Regions from separate parts of the Kitasatospora sp. NBC_00039 genome, predicted to be linked through region 1. Evidence: riboswitches for the same ligand, from Rfam matches in the RefSeq annotation. Region 1 holds a riboswitch; each other region holds the start of a gene.
The links. Region 1 has a riboswitch for cyclic di-AMP ahead of OG286_RS07335 (peptidoglycan DD-metalloendopeptidase family protein). Riboswitches for the same ligand answer to the same signal wherever they lie in the genome.
Positions count from the first base shown of each region.

Region 2: another riboswitch for cyclic di-AMP. It lies ahead of OG286_RS28260 (NlpC/P60 family protein); the one in region 1 lies ahead of OG286_RS07335 (peptidoglycan DD-metalloendopeptidase family protein).
Region 3: another riboswitch for cyclic di-AMP. It lies ahead of OG286_RS09060 (beta-glucanase); the one in region 1 lies ahead of OG286_RS07335 (peptidoglycan DD-metalloendopeptidase family protein).

Region 1 is NZ_CP108289.1:1,613,292-1,620,484, reverse strand. It holds gene OG286_RS07365 (HipA family kinase) at 1-357, shown strand, start outside; gene OG286_RS07360 (DUF3037 domain-containing protein) at 354-773, shown strand; gene OG286_RS07355 (MarR family winged helix-turn-helix transcriptional regulator) at 856-1,311, shown strand; gene OG286_RS07350 (hypothetical protein) at 1,345-2,286, shown strand; gene purB (adenylosuccinate lyase) at 2,311-3,741, shown strand; gene OG286_RS07340 (MFS transporter) at 3,799-5,337, opposite strand; cyclic di-AMP (ydaO/yuaA leader) riboswitch at 5,649-5,808, shown strand; gene OG286_RS07335 (peptidoglycan DD-metalloendopeptidase family protein) at 5,813-6,865, shown strand.
Region 2 is NZ_CP108289.1:6,353,023-6,360,215, forward strand. It holds gene OG286_RS28250 (NYN domain-containing protein) at 243-1,658, shown strand; gene OG286_RS28255 (NlpC/P60 family protein) at 1,869-2,912, shown strand; cyclic di-AMP (ydaO/yuaA leader) riboswitch at 3,237-3,391, shown strand; gene OG286_RS28260 (NlpC/P60 family protein) at 3,402-4,541, shown strand; gene OG286_RS28265 (NlpC/P60 family protein) at 4,767-5,831, shown strand; gene OG286_RS28270 (hypothetical protein) at 5,966-7,027, shown strand; gene OG286_RS28275 (glycosyltransferase 87 family protein) at 7,129-7,193, opposite strand, start outside.
Region 3 is NZ_CP108289.1:2,011,955-2,019,147, reverse strand. It holds gene OG286_RS09085 (SDR family NAD(P)-dependent oxidoreductase) at 1-647, opposite strand, end outside; gene OG286_RS09080 (TetR family transcriptional regulator) at 947-1,567, shown strand; gene OG286_RS09075 (alpha/beta hydrolase) at 1,967-3,109, shown strand; gene OG286_RS09070 (MoaF-related domain-containing protein) at 3,187-3,516, opposite strand; gene OG286_RS09065 (esterase/lipase family protein) at 3,775-5,160, shown strand; cyclic di-AMP (ydaO/yuaA leader) riboswitch at 5,397-5,510, shown strand; gene OG286_RS09060 (beta-glucanase) at 5,513-6,493, shown strand; gene OG286_RS09055 (hypothetical protein) at 6,497-7,063, opposite strand.

The DNA of each region.
Region 1 (7,193 bases):
CGCTCGTGGCGCAACCCCAACCTGCTGGTCGCCACCGGCGGCCTGCGACTGATCGACCACGGCGCCAGCCTGATCTTCCATCACCACTGGCCCGGCGCCGCCGGGTGGGTCCGCCGTCCCTACGACGCCTCCGACCATGCGCTGCTGCGGGCCGAACCGGACCTGGTGGCGGCGGACAAGGCGCTCGCCCCGCTCGCGGAGGCGGCGATCGAGGCGGCGGTGGCGCAGATCCCCGACGTCTGGCTCGCGGACGAACCGGGCTTCGACTCGCCCGAGGCGGTGCGCGCCGCGTACCGCGCCCAGCTGACCGAGCGACTGGCCGGTCCGCGCGACTGGCTGCCGGAGGTGTCCGCATGACCGAGCCCGTGCTGCCGGCTGCCCTGCCGGCCGTCGCAGAGCTGCACGACTACGAGTACGCGGTGGTCCGGGCGGTGCCCCGGGTGGAGCGCGGCGAGTGCATCAACGTCGGTGTGCTGCTGTACTGCCGGCAGAGCGCGCACCTGGCGGCGCGGACCCACCTGGACCAGGCCCGGCTGCTGGCGCTGGACCCGGTGGCGGACGTCGCCGGAGTGCGGCGCGCGCTGCACGGGATCGAGGCGGTCTGCGTGGGCGGGCCGCCGGCCGGCCCGGCGGCGTCGGACAGCCCCGGGCAGCGGTTCCGCTGGCTGACGGCGCCGCGCAGCGCGGTCGTCCAGCCGGGGCCGGTGCACACCGGGCTGACCGCGGACCCGGAGGCCGAGCTGCGGCGGCTCTTCGACCAGTTGGTGCTCTGAGCCACGGCCTGGGCGGCCGGACCCATGACCTTGCCGTGGTCAAAGCTTGAGTTGCTGAAGCAGTCGGCCGTACGCTGGCTCCATGGGTTCGACAGCGACGACGACCGTACCGACCAACGCCGAGCTGATGGAGGCGTTGGCCGCCGTCGGCGCCGCCTACTTCCAGGACTTCGCGGCTGCGGCGGCCCGGCACGGGCTCTCCTCCTCGCAGGCGAAGGCGCTCGGCGCGGTGCAGGAGCCGGTGCCGATGCGGGCGCTGGCCGGGCGGCTCGGCTGTGACGCCTCCAATGTGACCGGGATCGTCGACCGGCTGGAGTCGCTGGGCCTGGCCAACCGTGAGGCGGCGGCCGGTGACCGGCGGGTCAAGATCGTCGTGATCACCGGGCAGGGCCGGGAGATCCTGGGCCTGATCCGCGCCGAGATGAGCCGCACCCACCAGGCCTTCGAGGCGATGACGGACGAGCAGCGGGTGTCGCTGCACTCGATCTGCTCCCAGGTGCTGCCGGTGCTGACCGGCCGGGCCGCCGGCGCGCAGTAGACCGGGCCTCCGCGCGGCCCGGAGTCGCGCAGCATGGGCCGCACAGCCCGGGTGTCCGGTGTGGGTCCGGGAAGCCGGGCGACCGTGCGCCCGGCGGCCGGCGCGGTCCCGGCGACCGTGGGGCGCTCGGGCCTCCGTGGTGAGGAGGCGGCCGGCCGAGGCGGCCGCCAGCTCCTCGGCGTGCGTCGGCGGCGCGGCGCCGGCGCGCAGGTGGCGTTGGACCACGGCGAGGGGCAGATCGACCACGGCGAGGGCGACGCGCTCGCCGTCCTCCGGCGTGGTGGCGCCGAGCCGCCGGGCCAGGGCGGCGACGGCCTCGCCCACCCGGGCGTTGCCGCGCGCCGCCCGTTCGGCCTGCGTGGCGGGCCACTGCGCGTGGCCGAACTCCTCCGGCCCGCGAAGCAACAGCGCGGCCCGCGCGGTGTTCCGCCGACTCCAGGCGACCACCTCGCGGGCCGCCGCCGCACCCGCCGCCACCGGGTCGCCCGCCGGGGCGAGGGCGTCGAGCCAGGCCGTCTGGAAGTCCTCGACGGTGCGCAGCCAGAGCGCGGCGAGCAGCGCGGGCCGGTGCGGGAAGCGGTGGCCGGGTACGTGCCCGGGCGGTGGGTGCGGTTCGCCTTCACCGGGCCGCACGGCTCCGACGGGTTCCACGAGTACACCGTCCACCGGCTCGACGAGGGGCGGACGGCGCTGCGGCACGCCCTGGCGATGCGTGCGCGCGGCCCGGCGCTGCTGAGCCGGCCGCTGCTCTACCGGCTGCTGCACGACGCGGTGATCGAGGACAGCCTGGACCGGCCGAGCGCCCCTGCACGGGCGCGGCCATCCGGCCGGCGCGGTGGAGTCCACTGGTCAGAGTGCTGCGGCGAGCGGTTCGGGCGGCGGGCCGTGGTGGAGCAGAATGAGCCGTCGCGGGGCGCGGGAGGCGGCCGTGCGCGCGTCGCGGCCGTCCACCCGGTCCGGCGCCGTTCCGCCTGACCTCGGCTGTTAGGCTTGCGAAGCGTGAGCGCGAAGCCCCAGATCCCCAATGTCCTGGCCTCCCGGTACGCCTCGGCGACCCTGGCCCAGCTCTGGTCCCCCGAGCACAAGGTGGTCCTCGAGCGCCACCTGTGGCTCGCCGTCCTGAAGGCCCAGCAGGACCTCGGCGTCGAGGTGCCCGCGGGCGCCGTCGCCGACTACGAGCGGGTGATCGACCAGGTCGACCTCGGCTCGATCGCCGCCCGTGAGCGAGTCACCCGCCACGACGTGAAGGCCCGGATCGAGGAGTTCAGCGAGCTCGCCGGCCACGAGCAGATCCACAAGGGCATGACCTCCCGGGATCTGACCGAGAACGTCGAGCAGCTCCAGATCCGCCAGTCGCTGGAGCACGTGCGCGACCGCACGGTCGCCGTGCTGGTGCGCCTGGGCCGGCTCTCCGCCCAGTACACCGAGCTGGTCATGGCCGGCCGCTCGCACAACGTCGCCGCCCAGGCGACCACGCTGGGCAAGCGCTTCGCGACTGTCGCCGACGAGCTGCTGGTCGCCTTCCGCCGCCTGGAGGAGCTGATCGCCCGCTACCCGCTGCGCGGGATCAAGGGCCCGGTCGGCACCGCCCAGGACATGCTGGACCTGCTCGGCGGCGACACCGACAAGCTCGCCGAGCTGGAGAGCCGGGTGGCCGGCCACCTGGGCTTCGACAACGTGCTCACCTCCGTCGGCCAGGTCTACCCGCGCTCGCTGGACTTCGAGGTGCTGACCGCGCTCGTCCAGCTCTCCGCCGCGCCGTCCAGCCTGGCCAAGACGATCCGCCTGATGGCCGGCCACGAGCTGGTCACCGAGGGGTTCAAGGAGGGCCAGGTCGGCTCCTCCGCGATGCCGCACAAGATGAACACCCGCTCCTGCGAGCGCGTCAACGGCCTGGCCGTCATCCTGCGCGGCTACGCGTCGATGACCGCCGAGCTGGGCGGCGACCAGTGGAACGAGGGCGACGTCTCCTGCTCCGTGGTCCGCCGCGTCGCGCTGCCCGACGCGTTCTTTGCCTTCGACGGTCTGCTGGAGACCTTCCTGACCGTCCTCGACGAGTTCGGTGCCTTCCCCGCCGTGATCGAGGCCGAGCTCGACCGCTACCTGCCGTTCCTGGCCACCACCAAGGTGCTGATGGGCGCGGTGCGCGCAGGCGTCGGCCGGGAGACCGGGCACGAGGTCATCAAGGAGCACGCCGTCGCCTCGGCGCTGGCGATGCGGGCCGGGGCCCGGGAGAACGAGCTGCTGGACCGGCTCGCCGCCGACGAGCGGATGCCGCTGGACCGGGCCGCGCTGGATGCGCTGCTGGCCGACCGGCTCTCCTTCACCGGCGCGGCCGGTGCACAGGTCGCCGAGGTCGTCCGCCAGGTCGAGGCCGTTGCGGCCGCCTACCCGGAGGCCGCCAAGTACGCGCCCGGCGACATCCTCTGACGGTTTCTCAGACGATTTCCTGACGATTTCCCAGCCGTACGAGGGCTCCGCTGCCGGTCAGGTGGCGGGGCCCTCGGGCGTTTCGGGGGCCCGCGGGGCGGACGCCCCGGCGGCGAGGTGGCCCGGGTCGAGCGGCGGGGCGTTGGTGGCGCAGGAGTAGCGGCAGTCCGGCTCGGCCACCGGGTGGTCCTCGGCGGCCAGGACGTTGCCCCGGACGGTCGTGAAAGCGGTGAGCCCGCCCGTGACCAGCAGCCCGGCGCAGATCAGCATCGCCGTCCGGAAGGCGGAGTTCACGGAGGAGGGCACCTGGTAGGCGTCGCCGCTGAGCCCGGCCAGTGCGGGCAGCGCGGCGACCGCGAGCAGGCCGGCCGCGCGGGCGGCGGCGTTGTTGACGCCGCTGGCGATGCCCGCGTGCCGGACCTCCACCGCCGCCAGCACGGTCGCGGTCAGCGGTGCCACCAGCAGGACCATCCCGCAGCCCATCACGGTGACGGCCGGCAGCACGTCCGTCCAGTACGAGGCCCCCGGGCCGATCCGCAGCATCAGCATCACGCCGGCCGCGCAGATCAGCGGGCCCACGGTGAGCGGCACTCGTGGGCCGATCCGCTTGCCCAGCCGGCCGGCCCGGGCGGAGAGCGCCAGCATCAGCACGGTGATCGGCACCAGGGCCAGCCCGGAGACGAGCGGCGAGAAGCCCGAGACGATCTGCAACTGCACGACCAGCAGGAAGAACACCCCGCTGAAGGCGGCGTAGACGCAGAGGGTGACCAGGTTCACCGCGGTGAACAGCCGGGAGGAGAAGAGGCCGAGCGGCAGCATCGGCTCCGGGGTGCGGCGCTCGACCACGACGAAGGCCGCGCCCAGCAGCAACCCGGCCGCGCCGGTCAGCCAGACCCCGGGGGTCAGCCCGTCGCCGGCCGCGGTCAGGGCGTAGGTGACGGAGCCGAGGGCCAGCGCGGCCAGCGCCGCGCCGAGCACGTCGAACCGGCCGGTCGCGCTCTCGTCCCGGCTCTCCGGCACGTGCCGGGACGCCACGGCCACGACCACCGCGGCCAGCGGGATGTTCAGCAGGAAGATCCACCGCCAGCCGGGGCCGTCCACCAGCCAGCCGCCGAGGAAGGGGCCGACCGCGGCCGACACCCCGCCCAGGCCCGACCAGAGGCCGACCGCCGTCGAGCGGTCGTCCGGGTGGTAGACGGCCTGAAGCATCGCCAGCGAGCCGGGGGTGAGCAGCGCCCCGCCGACGCCCTGGACCGCGCGGGCGGCGATCAGCACGTCGATGGTGGGCGCGGCGGCGCAGGCCGCCGAGGCGACGGCGAACCAGATGACGCCGAGCAGGAAGACCCGGCGCCGGCCGTAGCGGTCCCCGAGCGCGCCGCCGAGCAGGATCAGCCCGGCCAGGGTGAGCAGATAGGCGTTCAGAGTCCACTGCAGCGCGGCGAGCGGGGCCCCGAGATCGGTGCCGATCCGGGGCAGGGCGACGTTCACGACCGTGCCGTCGAGCATCGCCATGCTGGAGCCGAGCACCGTCGCCAGTAGTACCCAGCGGCCCTGCGCGGTGCCCAGGCGCAGGGTGCCGGCCTCGGAGTTGGTCACGGCCCGATCGTCCGCCCCGGGGGGCCGACGTGACAAGGGTCACCGGGGGTGTGTCGGTGAATGGCTTTCCGTAGGTGATCGCATGCGGACGGACACCGAAATCGGCGGAGCGTCGTGGATCAGTGGCGCGCGGTGAATCGATTGTGCACGTACTGTGCAGCCGATCATTCGGAGTGTCACCGTCATCCCGGCTTTTGTTGCCCGTTCAAGAGATCGACATTGCTTCACCCGATCGGATGGGCTTTAGTTCAGCGACCGCCCGGCGTTGGCCCGGGTGGCCACCGGGTGGAACGCCTAGTCCTGCCGCTGCCCGGTGGTACGAACTGAACTCTGTACGGCAGGAGCGGGGGACCCAAAGGTAAGTCGCCGGACCGGAATTCACGGTCCGGCTTGGGGTGAAGTCGCGCATGCGGCCGGGCAACTCCAGCCCGAACCCGACAGCTCACCTCGCAGGCGTCGGAGAGGAAATTCCCACATGCCCGCACAGGCTCGTCGTATCGCCCTGCCCCGCGCCGCCCGCATCGGTATCGCCACCGCCGTCACCGGCGCCGCGTTCGCCCTTCCGCTGGTGACCACCATCAGCGCCCAGGCCCACACCGCCCCGGCCGCGAAGCCCGCGCAGACCAGCACCTGGACCGGCGCCACCAGCGTCGACGCCGCCCCGGCCGCCGCTGCTCCGGCCGCCGCTGCTCCGGCCGCCGCCGAGGCCGCCAAGCCGGCCGCCGCCCCGGTCGAGGAGAGCTACAAGGTCGTCGGCGGGGACACCCTGTCGAAGATCGCCAACGCCAAGCACGTCGACGGTGGCTGGCAGGCGCTGTACGACCACAACCGCTCGGTCGTCGGCTCCAACCCGAACCTGATCTTCCCGGGCCAGAAGCTCGCGCTGGGCGCCAAGGCCGCCGCCGCTCCGGCCGCCGCCGAGGCCGCCAAGCCGGCCGCCCCCGCCAAGCCGGCCGCCCCCGCCAAGCCCGCCTCGCAGGACTCGGCGAAGCCGGCCGCCGCCCCGAAGCCGGTCCAGGCCGCCAAGCCCGCGCAGGCCCCGGCCGTCAAGCCGGCGCCCGCTGCCGCCAAGCCGGCTGCCCCGGCCACCACCCCGGCCCCGGCCGCGGTGGCCAGCACCTCCGGCTACGTCGCCCCCGTCGCCAACCCGAAGCTCGGCACCGCCTACGGCGTGGCCGGCTCGATGTGGGCCTCCGGCCACCACACCGGTGCCGACTTCGTCGCCTCCACCGGCACCCCGCTGCGCGCCATCGCGGCCGGCACCGTGGTGAAGGCCGGCAACGGCGGCGCCTACGGCAACGAGGTCGAGATCAAGCTCGCCGACGGCAAGTACGCCCAGTACGCGCACCTGTCCTCGATCGGCGTGAAGATCGGTCAGACCGTCACCGCCGGCCAGCAGATCGGCCTCTCCGGTGCGACCGGCAACGTGACCGGCCCGCACCTGCACTTCGAGATCCGCACCGGCTCGGAGTACGGCTCGGACATCGACCCGATCGCCTACCTGCGGGCGCACGGCGTCTCCATCTGACCTTCGGGCAGAGACCACCGCAGGGTGCGGGGCGTACGACCTCCCGGGATGGTCATGTCGGGTGACCGCTCGACCGGGTGATCGCCGCACCACCGGCGGAACAACGGGCGCGGGACACGCCCAGGCCGGCCCGGCTCGCGAAGCTACTTCGCGGGCCGGGCCGGCCGTTGTCGTTTTCCGGGGAGCTTCCTGTGCCGATGCTCGACCCGGTTTTCGCCGCCTCGGTTTTCGCCGCCTCGGGTCTCGACCGGGTTCTCGACGCGCTTCACGCCTCGGTTCTCGGCCGGGTGGCGGTCCGGTGGCGTTCGGTGGCGGGTCCGGCTTCCGG
Region 2 (7,193 bases), 4.7 Mb from region 1:
CGGAGGGCGGCGGTGCGGGGCACGGCCGCCCGCCGCACGGGACAATACAGACAGAGCGCACGGAGCGTGAGGACGAGGGCGGCCGCCGTTGGCCGTGCCGCTGGAACAGGATCGGAGCCGAGGACGTGGTGGACGCAGCGAAGGAGCCCGCCGGGCCGCAGGGGCGGCAGCCCGCTGTGGACGCGCAGGCGCCGGACGCGGCCGAGGCAGCCCCGTCCGCGCCCGCCCCGGCCGGAGACCCGGTGTCGGAGGGGACGGCCGACGCCGAGGAGTCCGGCGGTGACGAGCCGGCGGCAGAGCACGCCGACGGGACGGCGGCGGCTGCCGAGAAGGCCGCGGAGCGGGCGTCGGAGAAGCTCGACCGGCCGCTGCCCGAGGGCGTGCGCCGCCGGGTGGTCGGCCTCGCCGCGGACGCGCTCGGAGGGCTGCCGCCGGGCGAGCTGCCGCAGACGCTGCGCCAGTACGCCAAGTTCACTCCGGCCCGGCGGGCCAAGTACGCGGCCACCGCGCTGGCCGCCGCGCTGGAGTCCGAGCCGGCCTTCCGGGTGCGGATAGCGGAGCGGCTGCGGCTGGGCCAGCCCGATCTGGTCAAGGCGCTGGAGTCCGGCAGCGTGCCCGGGGCCGCCGATCCGATGGACGTCGCGGCCGCCGCCTACCTGGTGCGTTCGGCGGGCTGGAGCCGGCTGGTGTCCGAGGCCGGCGAGGAGGCGGAGCGGGCCGGCGCCGAGGGCGCGGCCGCCGAGGCGGCCCGGCTGGTGGAGAAGCTGCAGGCGGAGCTGGCCGAGGTGCGGTCCGCGGCGCGCTCCGATCTGGACCGGCAGCGGACCGAGTCCGAGGACGTCCGCAAGGAGGCCGACTCGCTGCGCCGGAAGGTGCGGTCGCTGGAGAGCGACACCCGCCGGGCCCAGGCCGAGACCCGCCGGCTCAGCGCCGAACTGGAGGCGCTGAAGACGCAGTCGGGAGCCGAGCGCAGCGCGGCCGAGAACGAGGCGCGCCGGCTGCGGCACCGGATCTCGGAGCTGGAGAACGCCGCCGAGCAGGGCCGCCGGTCGGCCCGTGAGGGGCGCAGCGTCGAGGACATGCGGCTGCGGTTGCTGCTGGACACCGTGCTGCAGTCGGCGCAGGGCCTCCAGCGGGAGCTGGCCCTGCCGGTCTCCCAGATCCGGCCGGCCGACCTGGTGGAGGCGGTGGTGCCGGGTGCGGCCTCGCCGCACGACGTGGCCCGGCGCGGGCTGGCCGAGGACGATCCGGCGCTGCTGGACCAGCTGCTGGCGATCCCGCAGGTCCATCTGGTGGTGGACGGCTACAACGTGACCAAGACCGGCTATCCGGCGCTGCCGCTGGAGCAGCAGCGGATCCGGCTGCTGGGCGGGCTGGCGATGCTGGCGCAGCGCACCCAGGCGGAGGTCACCTGTGTGTTCGACGGCCAGGACCTGGACGTACCGGTGATCATGGCGCCGCCGCGCGGGGTCCGGGTGCGGTTCAGCCGGACCGGGGAGACGGCGGACGAGCTGATCAGACGCCTGGTGCGGGCCGAGCCCCAGGGCCGGCCGGTGGTCGTGGTCTCCACCGACCGGGAGGTTGCGGAGGGCGTGCGCAAGGCTGGTGCGCGCCCTGTCGCCTCGGTGCTGCTGCTGAACCGGCTGGCCCGGCCGTAGGCTGTCCCGGGCCCCACCGGACGGGGTGACGCCTGGTCAGAGCCGGGCTTGCGATGCTGTGGCGATCTCGTGAAGTCATGGCGGCGGGGCGGAGTTCACGCCAACGGGGGAGTGGCGCAAAGCCTGGATCTTCACTAGGGTCTGGCGTCAAACCTATTTTCCGGATTCTCACTCGATTGGGTGAGTCCGTAAAAAGAAGGAGCCGGTCACTTGGCCTCCCACCGCCGTCCCAAGCAGCCGAGCCGCGCGCGGGTCTCCGTGCTCACCGCTGCCGCGGCGACCGCGGTCGCCCTCTCCGCCCAGGTCGCCGCCCACGCCGCGCCGACCCCGTCCCCCAAGAAGGAGGACGTGAAGGCGCAGATCGACCAGCTCCAGGAGGAGGCCGAGCAGGCGACCGAGAAGTACAACGGCGCCAAGGAGCGGGCCGACCAGCTCCGCAAGCAGGCCGACCAGCTCCAGGACCAGGTGGCGCGCGGCCAGGACCAGATGACCCAGCTTCAGGGCGGGCTGGCCGCGGTGGCCGGCGAGCAGTACCGCACCGGTGGCATCGACCCGTCCGTGCAGCTGATGCTCTCCTCCGACCCGTCCGGCTACCTGGACAAGGCCTCCAGCGTGCAGCAGGCCAGCTCCAGCCAGGCCGACGCGCTCAAGGGCCTCCAGGACCAGCAGCGCCGGCTGGACCAGCAGAAGACCGAGGCCGCCGCGATCCTCGCCTCGCTGGACACCACGACCAAGGACCTGAACCAGTCCAAGGCCGAGGTCAACAAGAAGCTGAAGGAGGCCCAGGACCTGCTGAACTCGCTGAGTGCGGCGGACCGGGCCGCGCTGAAGGCCGCCCAGCAGCAGGACGACCGGGCCTCGCGCGGTAGCGAGCGTGCCGACCTCGGCAGCCTGCCGCAGGCCTCCGGTCTCGCCGGGGCGGCCGTCTCCAACGCGATGAGCAAGCAGGGCTCGCCGTACGTCTGGAGCGCCACCGGGCCGAACAGCTTCGACTGCTCCGGCCTGATGGTCTGGGCGTACGGGAAGGCCGGCGTCTCGCTGCCGCGCACCTCGCAGGCGCAGGCCAACTACGGCTCGCGGGTGCCCTCGCTCGCCGAGGCCCAGCCGGGTGACCTGATCATCTACCGCGACGACCGCAGCCACGTCGGGATGTACATCGGCAACGGCATGGTGGTGCACGCGCCGCACACCGGCGATGTGGTGAAGGTGATGAAGGCCGACGCGATGAAGATCAACACCATCCGCCGGGTCTGACGGACCGACACGCCCAGGGGCCGGGATCCGGCCCTGTGATCCGCGCCACCTCCGAGCGGGGGTGGCGTCGGCGTTCCCGGCCGTATGTGAGAAATGATCAGCTCCGCGTAGGTTGCTGGTCACACCCGGTCATATTCACAAATGAACTTGGGTATTCTTCCGTCTTTTTTCTGACAAGGATTTGAACGGATCACGGTTCTGTTACTAGGGTCGTGCCTCGAACCACCGCACAGTCGATCACCCAGCCTGGGTGGCGGCGGGGGTTTACCGCCGAGTTCGTGAAGCAGCGGGACGGGTCGCAGACCGGTCCGACGGGGAGCCCAGCAGTCGGGGGCGCTGTGGAGCGGAGCCGGGGAACCATGTTCCTCCGGGGTGAATCGGCGCCAGGTCGGCCGCTGGAACGGCCGGTGAGGCGTCGTAGGGCACGCTTCCGGCCCGAACCCGTCAGCTCACCCGGTAGGCGGGCGTTGGAAGAAGGAGTCCGCCTTCGTGGCGTCCCATCGTCGTCCCAAGCCTGCCGGCCGCGCCCGGGTCTCGATCCTGACCGGTGTCGCCGCCGCTGCCGTCGCCCTCTCTGCGCAGTCCGGCGCCCACGCCGACCCGACGCCGACCAAGGACCAGGTCAAGGAGCAGGTCGACCAGCTCAACGAGCAGGCCGAGCAGGCGACCGAGAAGTACAACGGCGCCCAGGCCAAGCAGCAGGAGCTGCAGAAGCAGGTCGGCGAGCTCCAGGACCAGGTGGCCCGTCAGCAGGCCTCGGTGACCGAGGCCCAGGGCGGCCTCGCCGAGATCGCCGGCGAGCAGTACCGCAACGGCGGCATATCGTCGACCGTCCAGCTGATGCTCTCGTCCAGCCCGGACAACTTCCTGAACCAGGCTGGTGCGCTGACCCAGGCCAGCAGCACCCAGTCCGGTGCGCTGAAGGACCTCCAGGAGCAGCAGCGCAAGCTCGACCAGGACCGCAACGAGGCCCAGGCCAAGCTCGGCGAGCTGGAGACCACCACCCAGCAGCTGAAGGCCTCCAAGGAGGAGGTCCAGGGCAAGCTGGCCAAGGCCCAGGACCTGCTCAACACGCTGACCGAGCAGGAGCGCCAGGCGCTGCGCGCGGCCGAGGAGAAGGCCGCCGCCGAGGCGAAGGCCAAGGCGGACGCCGCCAAGGCCGAGGCGAAGGCCAAGGCCGACGCCGACCGCGCCTCCCGCGACAACAGCCGCACCGACCTCGGTGCGTCGTCCTCGGCGCCGGCCGCCGCCAAGCCCGCCGCGCCGGCCGCCAACGGCTCGCGCGCCGCCGCCGCGATCGCCGCCGCGGAGAGCAAGCTCGGTTCGCCGTACGTCTACGGCGCCACCGGCCCGAGCTCCTTCGACTGCTCCGGCCTCACCGGCTGGGCCTATGCGCAGGCGGGCGTCTCGCTGCCGCGCACCTCGCAGCAGCAGGCCGGTTACGGGACCAACGTCGGCACCAACATCGCCAACGCCCAGCCCGGCGACCTGATCATCTACCGTGCCGACGCCAGCCACGTCGCCCTGTACGTGGGCGGCGGCCAGGTCATCCACGCGCCGAAGCCCGGCGCGGTGGTCCGGTACGAGACCGCCACCATGCTGCCGATCTCCGCCATCGTGCGCGTCTGATCCGCATCGGCCCCGACAGGCCCGGCCTCCCCTCGTGGGAGGCCGGGCCTGCGGCTTTTCCGGCGGCTCGGGCAGATGTCCGATTGAGGGTCAAATATTTGGGTTGGGAGGGGTTTGGACTCGATCGCCCGGACTCGCTAACGTCTGCCACCGGACTCCCGCTCACGAGCCGCCCGCCCCCGGTGCGGCGGCGGGGCCGGGCCGCAGGATTGGAGCCACCGTCGCATGGCCGTGCACCGCCGTTCCCCGCTGTCAGGAGCGCACGCGCTCGCCCGTGCGCTGGTGCTGACAGCGGCGGCCACCACCGTGCTCGGCATGGCCGGTGACGGCACCGCCCAGGCCGCGCCGGGCCCGCCGGACACGCCCTCCAGCCGCACGGACGTCAAGACGCAGGTCGAGCAGCTCTACGACGAGGCCGAGCAGGCCTCGGAGAAGCACAACGCGGCGCTCGACGCCCAGCAGCGGCTCCAGCACGAGACCGGCACCCTCCAGCAGCAGGTCGCCGTCGCCCAGGACGAGCTCAACCAGCTGCGCGGCGACCTCGCCACCGTGGCCGGCGCCGAGTACCGCGGCGGCGGCATGGCGCAGACCGTCCAGCTGATGCTCTCCACCGACCCCGAGGGCTACCTCTCCCGGGCCCGCAGTCTGGACCAGGCGGCCGAGCGGCAGAACGAGACGCTGCACGAGGTGGTGGCCCGTCAGCGCCGGCTCGACCAGCGCCGCGCCGAGACCTCCGCCAAGCTCTCCGAGCTGGACCAGATCCGCCGCGCCCTGGCCGACAGCAAACAGCAGATCCAGCAGCGGCTGGCCAAGGCGCAGAAGCTGCTCAACAGCCTGGGCGCCGGCGAACGGGCCCGGATGGCCGCCCAGGACGCCCGCGAGGCCGAGCAGCGCGCCACCCGCGGCACCGACCGGCTCGACCTGGGCACCGCCCCGCCCGCCTCCGAACGCGGCGCCGCCGCGCTGGCCGCCGCCGTGAAGATGATCGGCTCGCCCTATGTGTACGGATCCACCGGGCCCCGCGCGTTCGACTGTTCCGGTCTGATGTACTGGAGCTGGCGGCAGGCCGGAGTGACCCTGCCGCGCACCTCGCAGGCCCAGGCGTACGCCGGTCAGCGGGTCAGCATCTCCGACGCGCGACCGGGAGACCTGGTGATCTTCTACCGGGACATGCACCACGTCGGCATGTACGCCGGCGGCGGGGTGATCGTGCATGCCCCGTACCCGGGTGCCAAGGTCCGGTACGAGAGCGTCAACGCGATGCCCGTCGCGGGGGTGATCCGGCTCTGAGCCGGTCCGGGCCGAGACCTTCCTCCACCGCCGCCGGGGCACGCCGCTGCACGCTGTCCCGGCGCGGTGCCCTGCTGCTCGCCGCCGGCGGGCTGGCCCAGCTCTCGCTGCCCGGGGCCGCCCCGGCGGCGCCCGTGCGGGCGGCGGCGGACCAGCAGGCCGAGGTGACGGCACTGCTGGCCGAACGCGCCCGGGCCCTGGCCGCCGGGCCGCCCGCGCTGCCGCTGGCCGAGGCGGGCTACCGCAACCTTGTACTCGGCCCGGCCGGCGCGCCGGACCGGCTGAGCGCCACCGCCGAGCTGGCCGTCCGGGTGGCCGGGCACGACGAGTACCCCGTGGTGTACCCTCGCCGGCTCGCGCTGCTGCGCACCCCCGGCGGCTGGCGGGTCGAGCGGGAGGAGAGCGTCGGGGGCCCGCCGCCGTTCTGGGACCTCGGCACCGTCGCGCCCGCCCGTGGTGAGCACACCTTGGTGCTCGGCCTGGCGAGCGGACCGGACGCGGCCGGGCTCGCCGCCGTGGCCGACCGCGCCGTCCCGGCCGTCGGCGTGCTCTGGGGCACCGGCTGGGCGGGCCGGCTGCTGCTGGAACTGCCCGCCACCGAGGCACAGTTCGCCCGGCTGCTGGAGGCCGACCCGGCCGGCTGGACCGGCATGGCGGCCGTCACCACCGCGGCGCCCGGCGCGCCCTGGCACACTCCGGCCGACCGGGTGCTGGTCAACCCCGAGGCGTACGGCGGGCTCAGCGACTTCGGCCGTCAGGTGGTGATCACCCACGAGGCCACGCACGTGGCGACCAGGGCCGACACCCGCTCCTGGACGCCGCTCTGGCTCTCCGAAGGCGTCGCCGACTGGACGGGCTACCGGGGCTCGGGCCGCTCCCCGCAGCAGATCGCCCCCGAGCTGGCCCGCGACGTCGCCGCCGGGAGGCTGCCCACGGCGCTGCCCGTCGACCAGGACTTCACCGCCGGCTCCGCCGGCATCGCCCAGGCCTACGAGCAGTCCTGGCTGGCCTGTGAGCTGATCGCCCGCCGTCACGGGCCCGAGCGGCTGGTCGCCCTCTACCGTGCGGTCGGCGCGGCGGGCCGGGGGGATGACCGGGAACAGTGGATGGACCGCGTGCTCCGGGCCGAACTGGGCCTCGGGCTGGCCGAGTTCACCGACCTCTGGCTCGCCGAGGTCCGGCGGCTCAAGGGGTAGACGCCGTCCCGCCGGTCTCGCCGGGCGCGCGATCGACCGGGTGGTACCGAGGGCCCGTCCGCCGCGGGCAGGACCCAGGGCCCGTCCGCCGCCGGAGGGACCTAGCGCCGCTCGCCGGCCGTCGGCCGGTCGATGCCGTCCAGGAGGTCCTGCTCGTACGCGATAC
Region 3 (7,193 bases), 400 kb from region 1:
AGGGCGGGGGAGAGTTTGGCGAGCAGGCTGAAGTCGGCGTCCGCCGGCAGGCCGGGGTTGTTGGTCATGCCGCTGTCGATGCTGCCGGGGGCGACGCAGACCGCGCGCAGTCCCTGCTTCGAGTACTCCGACGCGATCGCGTGCGTGAAGGACTGGATACCGCCCTTGGTCGCGGCATACGCGGCCATGTAGGGGTGGGCGAAGGTCGCGGAGGTGGAGCTGAAGTTCACCACCACGCCCTTCCCGCCGGTGAGCAGGGCGGGGAGTGCCTCGCGGGTCATCAGGAACGTGCCGGTCAGGTTGACCGTGATCAGCTTGTTCCAGAACTCCAGCGTGGTCTCGTGGGTGTGCGAGGAGCGCAGGATCCCGGCCGCGTTGACCAGGACGTCCAGCCCGCCGAGGCCGGCCACCGCCTCGGCGACACCCGTCCGGACGGCGGCCTCGTCCGAGATGTCCAGCACCGTGATCGTCAGACGGTCGGCGGTGCCTGCGGCGGCCGCCCGGTCCAGGGTGGCCTTCAGACCGTCCTCGTTGACGTCGACCGCGACGACCCGCCCGCCCTCGGCGAGGATCCGGTGCACGGTGGCCTGGCCGATGCCCGAGCCGCCGCCGGTGATCAGGACGTTCCGTCCGCTGAAGCGCTCCATGGGTACTCCGTTCGTTCGTGGTCTCGCGACCTCGCCTGACACGGTACGCCCAAGTGGCACAACGTGCCAATGAGGCTCAATGTGCCACATCGAAACGGCGGGTCACCGCGCTGCGCTGCGCCGACGTGACCGGCCGCGCCACCACGACCCGCGATGCCACCCGGGCACGCCGCGCCACCACGACCCGCGACGCCACCCAGGCGCGCCGCGCCATCGCGACACGCCACGCCATCACGGCACGCCGCGCCGAAGTGACACGTCGCGCCACCGCGCCCGCCCGCCCGCGTACGCTGACCACCGTGACCGGACGCCCGACCCTGAACCAGCGCCGCCGTGACGCCACCCGGCTGGAGATCGCCCGCAACGCCGCCGAACTCTTCGCCGAGCGCGGCGCCGAGGCGGTCACCGCCGAGGAGATCGCCCTCGCCTCCGGCATCTCGCTGCGCACCTTCTACCGCTACTTCTCGGTGAAGGAGGACGCCGTCGCCCCGTTGCTGGCGGCGGGCGGGCAGCGTTGGGTCCTGCTGTTCGCGGAGAGCTCGGCCGAGCTGCCGGTACGTGAGGCGCTGGAGCGCTCGGCGGTCGAGTCGCTGACCCCGCCCGACGACCAGGCCGCCGAGGCCATGCACTGGACCCGCGACCTGCTCCGGGACCCGAGCCTCGCCGACGTCTGGCAGCGGGTGCACGGCGACTCGGAGGAGCGGCTGCGCGAGGTGATCGCCTCCCGTTGCCCGCACGGGACGGACGCGCTGGAGATCCGGCTCGCGGCGGCGGCCGCGACCACCGCCATTCGGGTGGCGTTGGAGGAGTGGGCCTTCTCACAGGCTCCGACCACCGGCCCGGGTTCGCCCCAGGAACTGGGCGCCCGCTGCATGCGCGAACTGACCGCAGGTCTGCGCCTCTGGGCGCTCGTCAGCTGACCGGGCGCCAGTTCACCACCGGAACCGGCCCGTGCCCGCACCACGGCCGCGCACCACGGCCCAGCTGCGCCACGGCCCACCTGCGCCACCGAATGCCTCGCGTCACGCCAGGAGCGCCCGATGCGCACCCGCCCGCATCACCCGCCGCCTCGCCGCGTCGCACCTCCGCAGCGCACCACCGCACGCCCCCACGTCATACTTCCGGACCCCGTCCCACCCGCGGATCCCCGCTGGTCGGCGGGTTCGGAAGGCCTCCGTGGACCGCTAGGGTTGTTGACCGAGCCTCGGCGACGGCCCCCGCTGCGGACGGGGGAACCGGGGCGGCCGTCCCGAGTGTCCTGGCAACTGGCCGCCGGTGGTCGGGGCAGGGGACGTACGAGGCGTGGGAGCAAGTAGGACATGGGTCTGACGAGCCACAAGGTGCTGGCGCTGACCGTCTTGATCGCGGTCGTGATGATGGCCGGCACGGTCTGGCTGTGGCCGAGACTGGCGAAGCAGACCTGGCAGGCGGTGTTCGGCCGGATCGGCGCGCTGCTCGCCACCCAGCTCACGGTGCTCGCCGCACTCGGCCTGGTGGCCAACAACTACTTCGCCTTCTACAGCAGCTGGGACGACCTGCTCGGCACCGGCGACTCCGGCCCGGTGGTCATCCAGAACAAGGCGGACGCCTCCGGCCGGCTCACGGTGGAGACCATCGGCCACGCCTCCGTCCAGGGCGGCGGTGCGCTCGGTCGCGAGCCCAAGCAGTCCGGCGAGATCCGCGAGGTGCGGATCGACGGGGCCACCACCCGGCTCTCCACCGAGGGGTACGTCTACCTGCCTCCCCAGTACTTCCAGCCGGAGTACGCGCAGCGGCAGTTCCCGGTGGTGATCGTCAGCACCGGCTTCCCCGGCATCGCCAAGAACCTGGTGACCCGGCTGAACTACCCGGGCGCGGCGCTCAAGCTGCTCCAGGAGGGGAAGATGCAGCCGACCGTGATGGTGCTGGTGCGTCCCTCGCCCGCGCTGCCGCTGGACACCGAGTGCGAGGACATCCCGGGCGGCGCCCAGTCGGAGACGTACTTCACCAAGGACGTCCCGTCGGCGCTCCAGGCGAGCTACCGGGTCTCCGCCGACCCGCGGGCGTGGGGCTTCATGGGCAACTCGACCGGCGGCTACTGCGCGCTCAAGCTCGCCATGCGGCATCCGGAGGTCTTCCCGACCGCGGTCTCGCTCTCCGGCTACTACCAGGCCGCCGACGACCCGACCGTCCCCGACCTCTTCAAGGGCAGCGAGCAGCGGCGCAACGAGGCCGACCTGATGTGGCGCCTCAAGAACCTGCCGCAGCCCAAGGTGTCCGTGCTGCTGGCCGGGACCAAGGAGGGCGACGGTAACTACCGGCGCGAGACCGAGGCGTTCGTGGCCGCGGTGCAGAGCCCGATGAAGGTCTCGTACAGCATGCTGCACACCGGCGGCCACAACTTCGAGACCTGGAGCAAGCTGCTGCCGTCCTCGCTGGAGTGGCTCTCGCAGCACCTCCAGGTGCCGGGCCAGCCGGTCTGACGGGCCGCCGGTCCGGCCGGTCCGGCAGGTCCACCGGCTCAGAGCACCGGCTCAACCCACCTGCTCAGCGCACCGGCTCAGGCCACCGGCTCCAGCGTGCCCCTGTGCAGCTCGCCGACCCGGCCGCCCTCGCCCTCGTACGTCCAGAACGCACGCACCGTCAGCTTGCCGAGGTCCATCACGTGGCTGACGGTGATGCCGCTCTGCTCGGTCCAGCTGACGAAGTACAGCTCCGGGCCCACCTCGGCGACGTGCAGCGCCACGTCCTCCCACTGGCCGGCCGACTCGCCGAGGCCCTCCCAGCGCAGCCGCTTGCCGTCGGCCGAGTAGGCGTTGCGGAAGGCCGCGCCGTTGTCGACCTGGAAGAGGTAGGTGCGGCCGGCGAAGGCGGGAAGGGGCGCGGTCATGGCGGGACGGGTCCTCGTCTCTCGTCTGGGCGGTACGGCACTGCGGGTGGAGCTCCAACCTATCCGACGGGTGACCTCGGCGGCGGCCCTGCGGCCACTCCCGCCACGGCACAGACCGCCACGCCGCCCGCCCACCGGGTGTGACACCGGCACATGGGCGGCCCGGCGGCCCGGCCGTACCGTGCAGCTCCGGCCCACCGGGACGTGGGCCTGCCCCAGCCCGCCCTACGGCCCACCGGCCCGACCAGGGAGCCGCCGATGCCCGCCACCTCGCGCCTCACCACCGGACGCCCGTCCGACAGACGACCGCCCACCGCCCCGCGCCCCACCGCCCGTCGTTTGTCCGCCGCCCTCACCGCCGCCCTCACCGCCGCCCTCACCGCCGCCCTTACCGCCGCCCTCACCGCCGCCCTCACCCTCGCCGCCCTCCTCCTCGCCGCGCCCCCACCCGCATCGGCGGCCACCGCCGCCCCCGCCACCGCGTCCCTCACCCTGGAGGCCGCCTTCCCCGCCCCCGGCAACGGCTGGGCCAAGGTCGAGCGCTATCTGGACACCACCACCGGCTTCCGCGCCGAGCAGTACCCGCCCGGCGGGCGCGGTGACCAGGACGGCGCCCGCCTCACCTACTTCGGCGGCGTCCGCCAGCCCTACTCCGGGCGTTTCCTGCTCTACTCCGCCGCCGGCTGGGACACCGGCAGCCGTGCCACCCCCGTCCTGCTCGTCCACGGCGCCAACGACAACGCGGACCGCGCCTGGGCCGACCCGAGCGAGAGCGGCACCTGCGGCGCGTCCGCCTGCCCCTCCACCGGGCTCGCCCGGTACCTCGCCGGCACCGGCCGCCGCGTCTTCGCGATCGGGTTCGCCCACAAGCAGGGCGACAACCTGCTCCAGGCGCAGGCCGTCGGCGACGCGATCGCCCTGATCCGCGCCCGGCTCGGGGTGCCCCAGGTGGACGTGGTCGCGTGGAGCAAGGGCGAGGTCGCGGCCCGCGCGTACGTGTCCTCGGTGCGTCCGTCCTGGGGCCGGGCGTACGCGGGTGACGTCCGCCGTCTGGTCACCCTCGGCGGGCCGAACGGCGGCCTGGACTACGTGTACGCGCACGGCTGGGCGTTCTCGCTGGCCACCTGGCCGGCCTGTGGCGGCACCGCCAACGTGCCGTCTCCGCACCTGTCCATGGCCTGCTACGGCACTTCCACCGCCCAGCCCTGCCTCGGGGTGCTGCCCAGTGGCGGGTACGACTGCTACCCGGGCCAGCGCCAGCTGCTCGCCCGCTGGGACGCCACCTACGGGGTGGACGGCTCCGCCCAGGACTGGTGGACGACCTACTACGGCGGCCAGGGCTACTACACCTCCGGCCAGGGCATCCAGGCGGCCATCGACGCCGGCTCGCTGATCGGGCCGCTCCAGCAGGCGGGCGTCCCGGCGGCGGTCCGCACCTACCTGCTGGCCGGCGGCTCGGCCGACATCCCGGGCGTGCTCAACGAGAACCGCGGGCCCAGCGACGGCATCGTCCTCACCCGCAGCGCCCTGGACACCACCGGGGTCGGCACGGTCGGCGGCACCCGGCTGCTCACCGGGCTCAACCACCTGGAGCTGGCCTGGTCCCCGGACGCGATGAGCCAGGTGGACGGCTGGCTCGGCTGACCGGCTGACCGGCCGGCCCGCACCGGCCGAGCCCCCGTACCGTCGTTGATCGACTTCACTGTGCGCCGCGCGAGAACACCCCTCGTCGAGTTGTCGGCCCCCGGGGGGCCTGCCTAGCCTGCACAGGACGTCCGCTTCGCGGATCTCCGCCGTCGGGACGCCGAGTCCTGTCCACCCGCCGGCCGGCAACCGAGCACCACAGCGGACGGGAGCGGGGGACCCAGGTCAGTGCCCGGCCCGTGCGCTCCCCGCGCCCGGGCCGAGGCTAGGGGTGAAGCCGCTTCACAGGCGGCCGGGCAACCTCAGCCCGAACCCGACAGCTCACCTCGCAGGCGTCGCAGAGGAGACTGTCATGCAGAAGCGTGCCCGGCGCAGCGCGCCGCGCCATGCCCGCCCCACCCACCGCGGCCGCAACGCCGCCTTCGCCGTCACCGGCACGCTCGCCGTCAGCGGTGCCGGACTGCTCGGTGCCCCGGCGGTGAGCGGGGCCCAGGCGGCCGCCGCGCCGACCGTCACCCAGGACAAGCTCGGCCCGGCCACCATGGTCGCGGGCAGGTCCGCCGCCCCCTCGCCGCCGCCCGCCCCCACGGCGACCCCCTCGCTGAGCGTCACCAGCACCGCCCCCGCCACCGGCGCGCCCGTCGCGGGCAAGAAGCTCACCTGGTCAGAAGACTTCAACAGCCTCGCCCTGGGCTCCCGCTGGACCGCCGACAGGAGCAGCTCCTACCAATACGGCGATCACAATCCGAACGACAACAAGCTCGACTGGCTGAACAGGAACAACGTCATCGTCTCCGGCGGCGTCGCCACCTTCACCGCCAGGCCGGGCACGCACACGCTGGAGAACGGCAAGCAGGCCTGGGACACCGGGCTGCTCACCACCGAGTACTCCAGCGAGGGCTTCAAGGTGAAGACCGGCGACTACATCGAGACCCGGGTCAAGCTCCCGGCCGGCACCGGCGCCTGGCCGGCGCTCTGGACGTGGAACGGCACCAGCGGCACCCACGGGGAGATCGACTCCTTCGAGTACCACCCCGACAACCCGAACCTGCTGGAGCTGACCAACCACATCAACCCGGGCAACCTGTACTACACGGACGCCAAGGCGATCACGAAGGGCGGCTGGGTCACCATCGGCACACACTGCGGGGCCGGCTCGGTCGACTGGTACGTCAACGGCACCAAGGTCTTCTCGGACGGCAAGGGCGTCGGCGCCGACTGGTCGGCGTACCCGATCCTCAACCTGTCCCTGAGCGCGGGGCAGTACCACCCCGCGCCGCAGGGCACGGCTCCGATCACCTTCGCCGCGGACTACGTCCGGGTGTACCGCTAGGAGCTACGGCATGGCGGTCTGTACGACCCGGATCTCGAACGGCCGCTTGTTGTTCGCCTCGTTCCGGTCGTCGTCACTGCGCACCGCCACCCAGCCCCCGGCCAACGTACTGGGGGCCGGGACGGCGGTGGCGATCCGGACCGGGATCAGTGCCGTCGCGGTCCGGAACCTCGCCAGCCCGGCCGGGAAGGTGCAGCGCACCCGGTGGCCGTTCTGGAACGCGTAGCAGTTCTCCGGGAGGAACGGGCCCTCGGGCGTCACGCCCCCGGGCAGGGTGATCACCACGGTGAACGGCGAGGCGGTCCGGTCCGGGCCGGTGTTGAGGACGCGGGCGTGCACCGTGGTGGTGCCGCCGGGTGCGGCGGCGTCCGGGTTGATGCGGAGCACCTTCAGGTCGGAGTCGGAGGTCGCGGGCCCGCCGGGTGCCGCGACCTCCGCCGCCGGATCGCCCCCGGGCTCCGGGCCGGCGCCCGGACACGCCCACGCGGGCCCGGCGGCCAGCGCCGCCAGCGCGCACCCCACTGTCAGTGACCTGCCGAAGAAACCCCGTACGGACCCACTGTGCGACATCGCCGCTCACCCTGCCCTCTGCGTTCCGGCGCCCCGCACCGTCGCGGGGCGCGTCCGCACCCAGCGTGACCGACCGGTCCGCCGCGGCCGGGGTAACCCGCCCTCGGGCCGCTCGAACGGGCGAACGCTT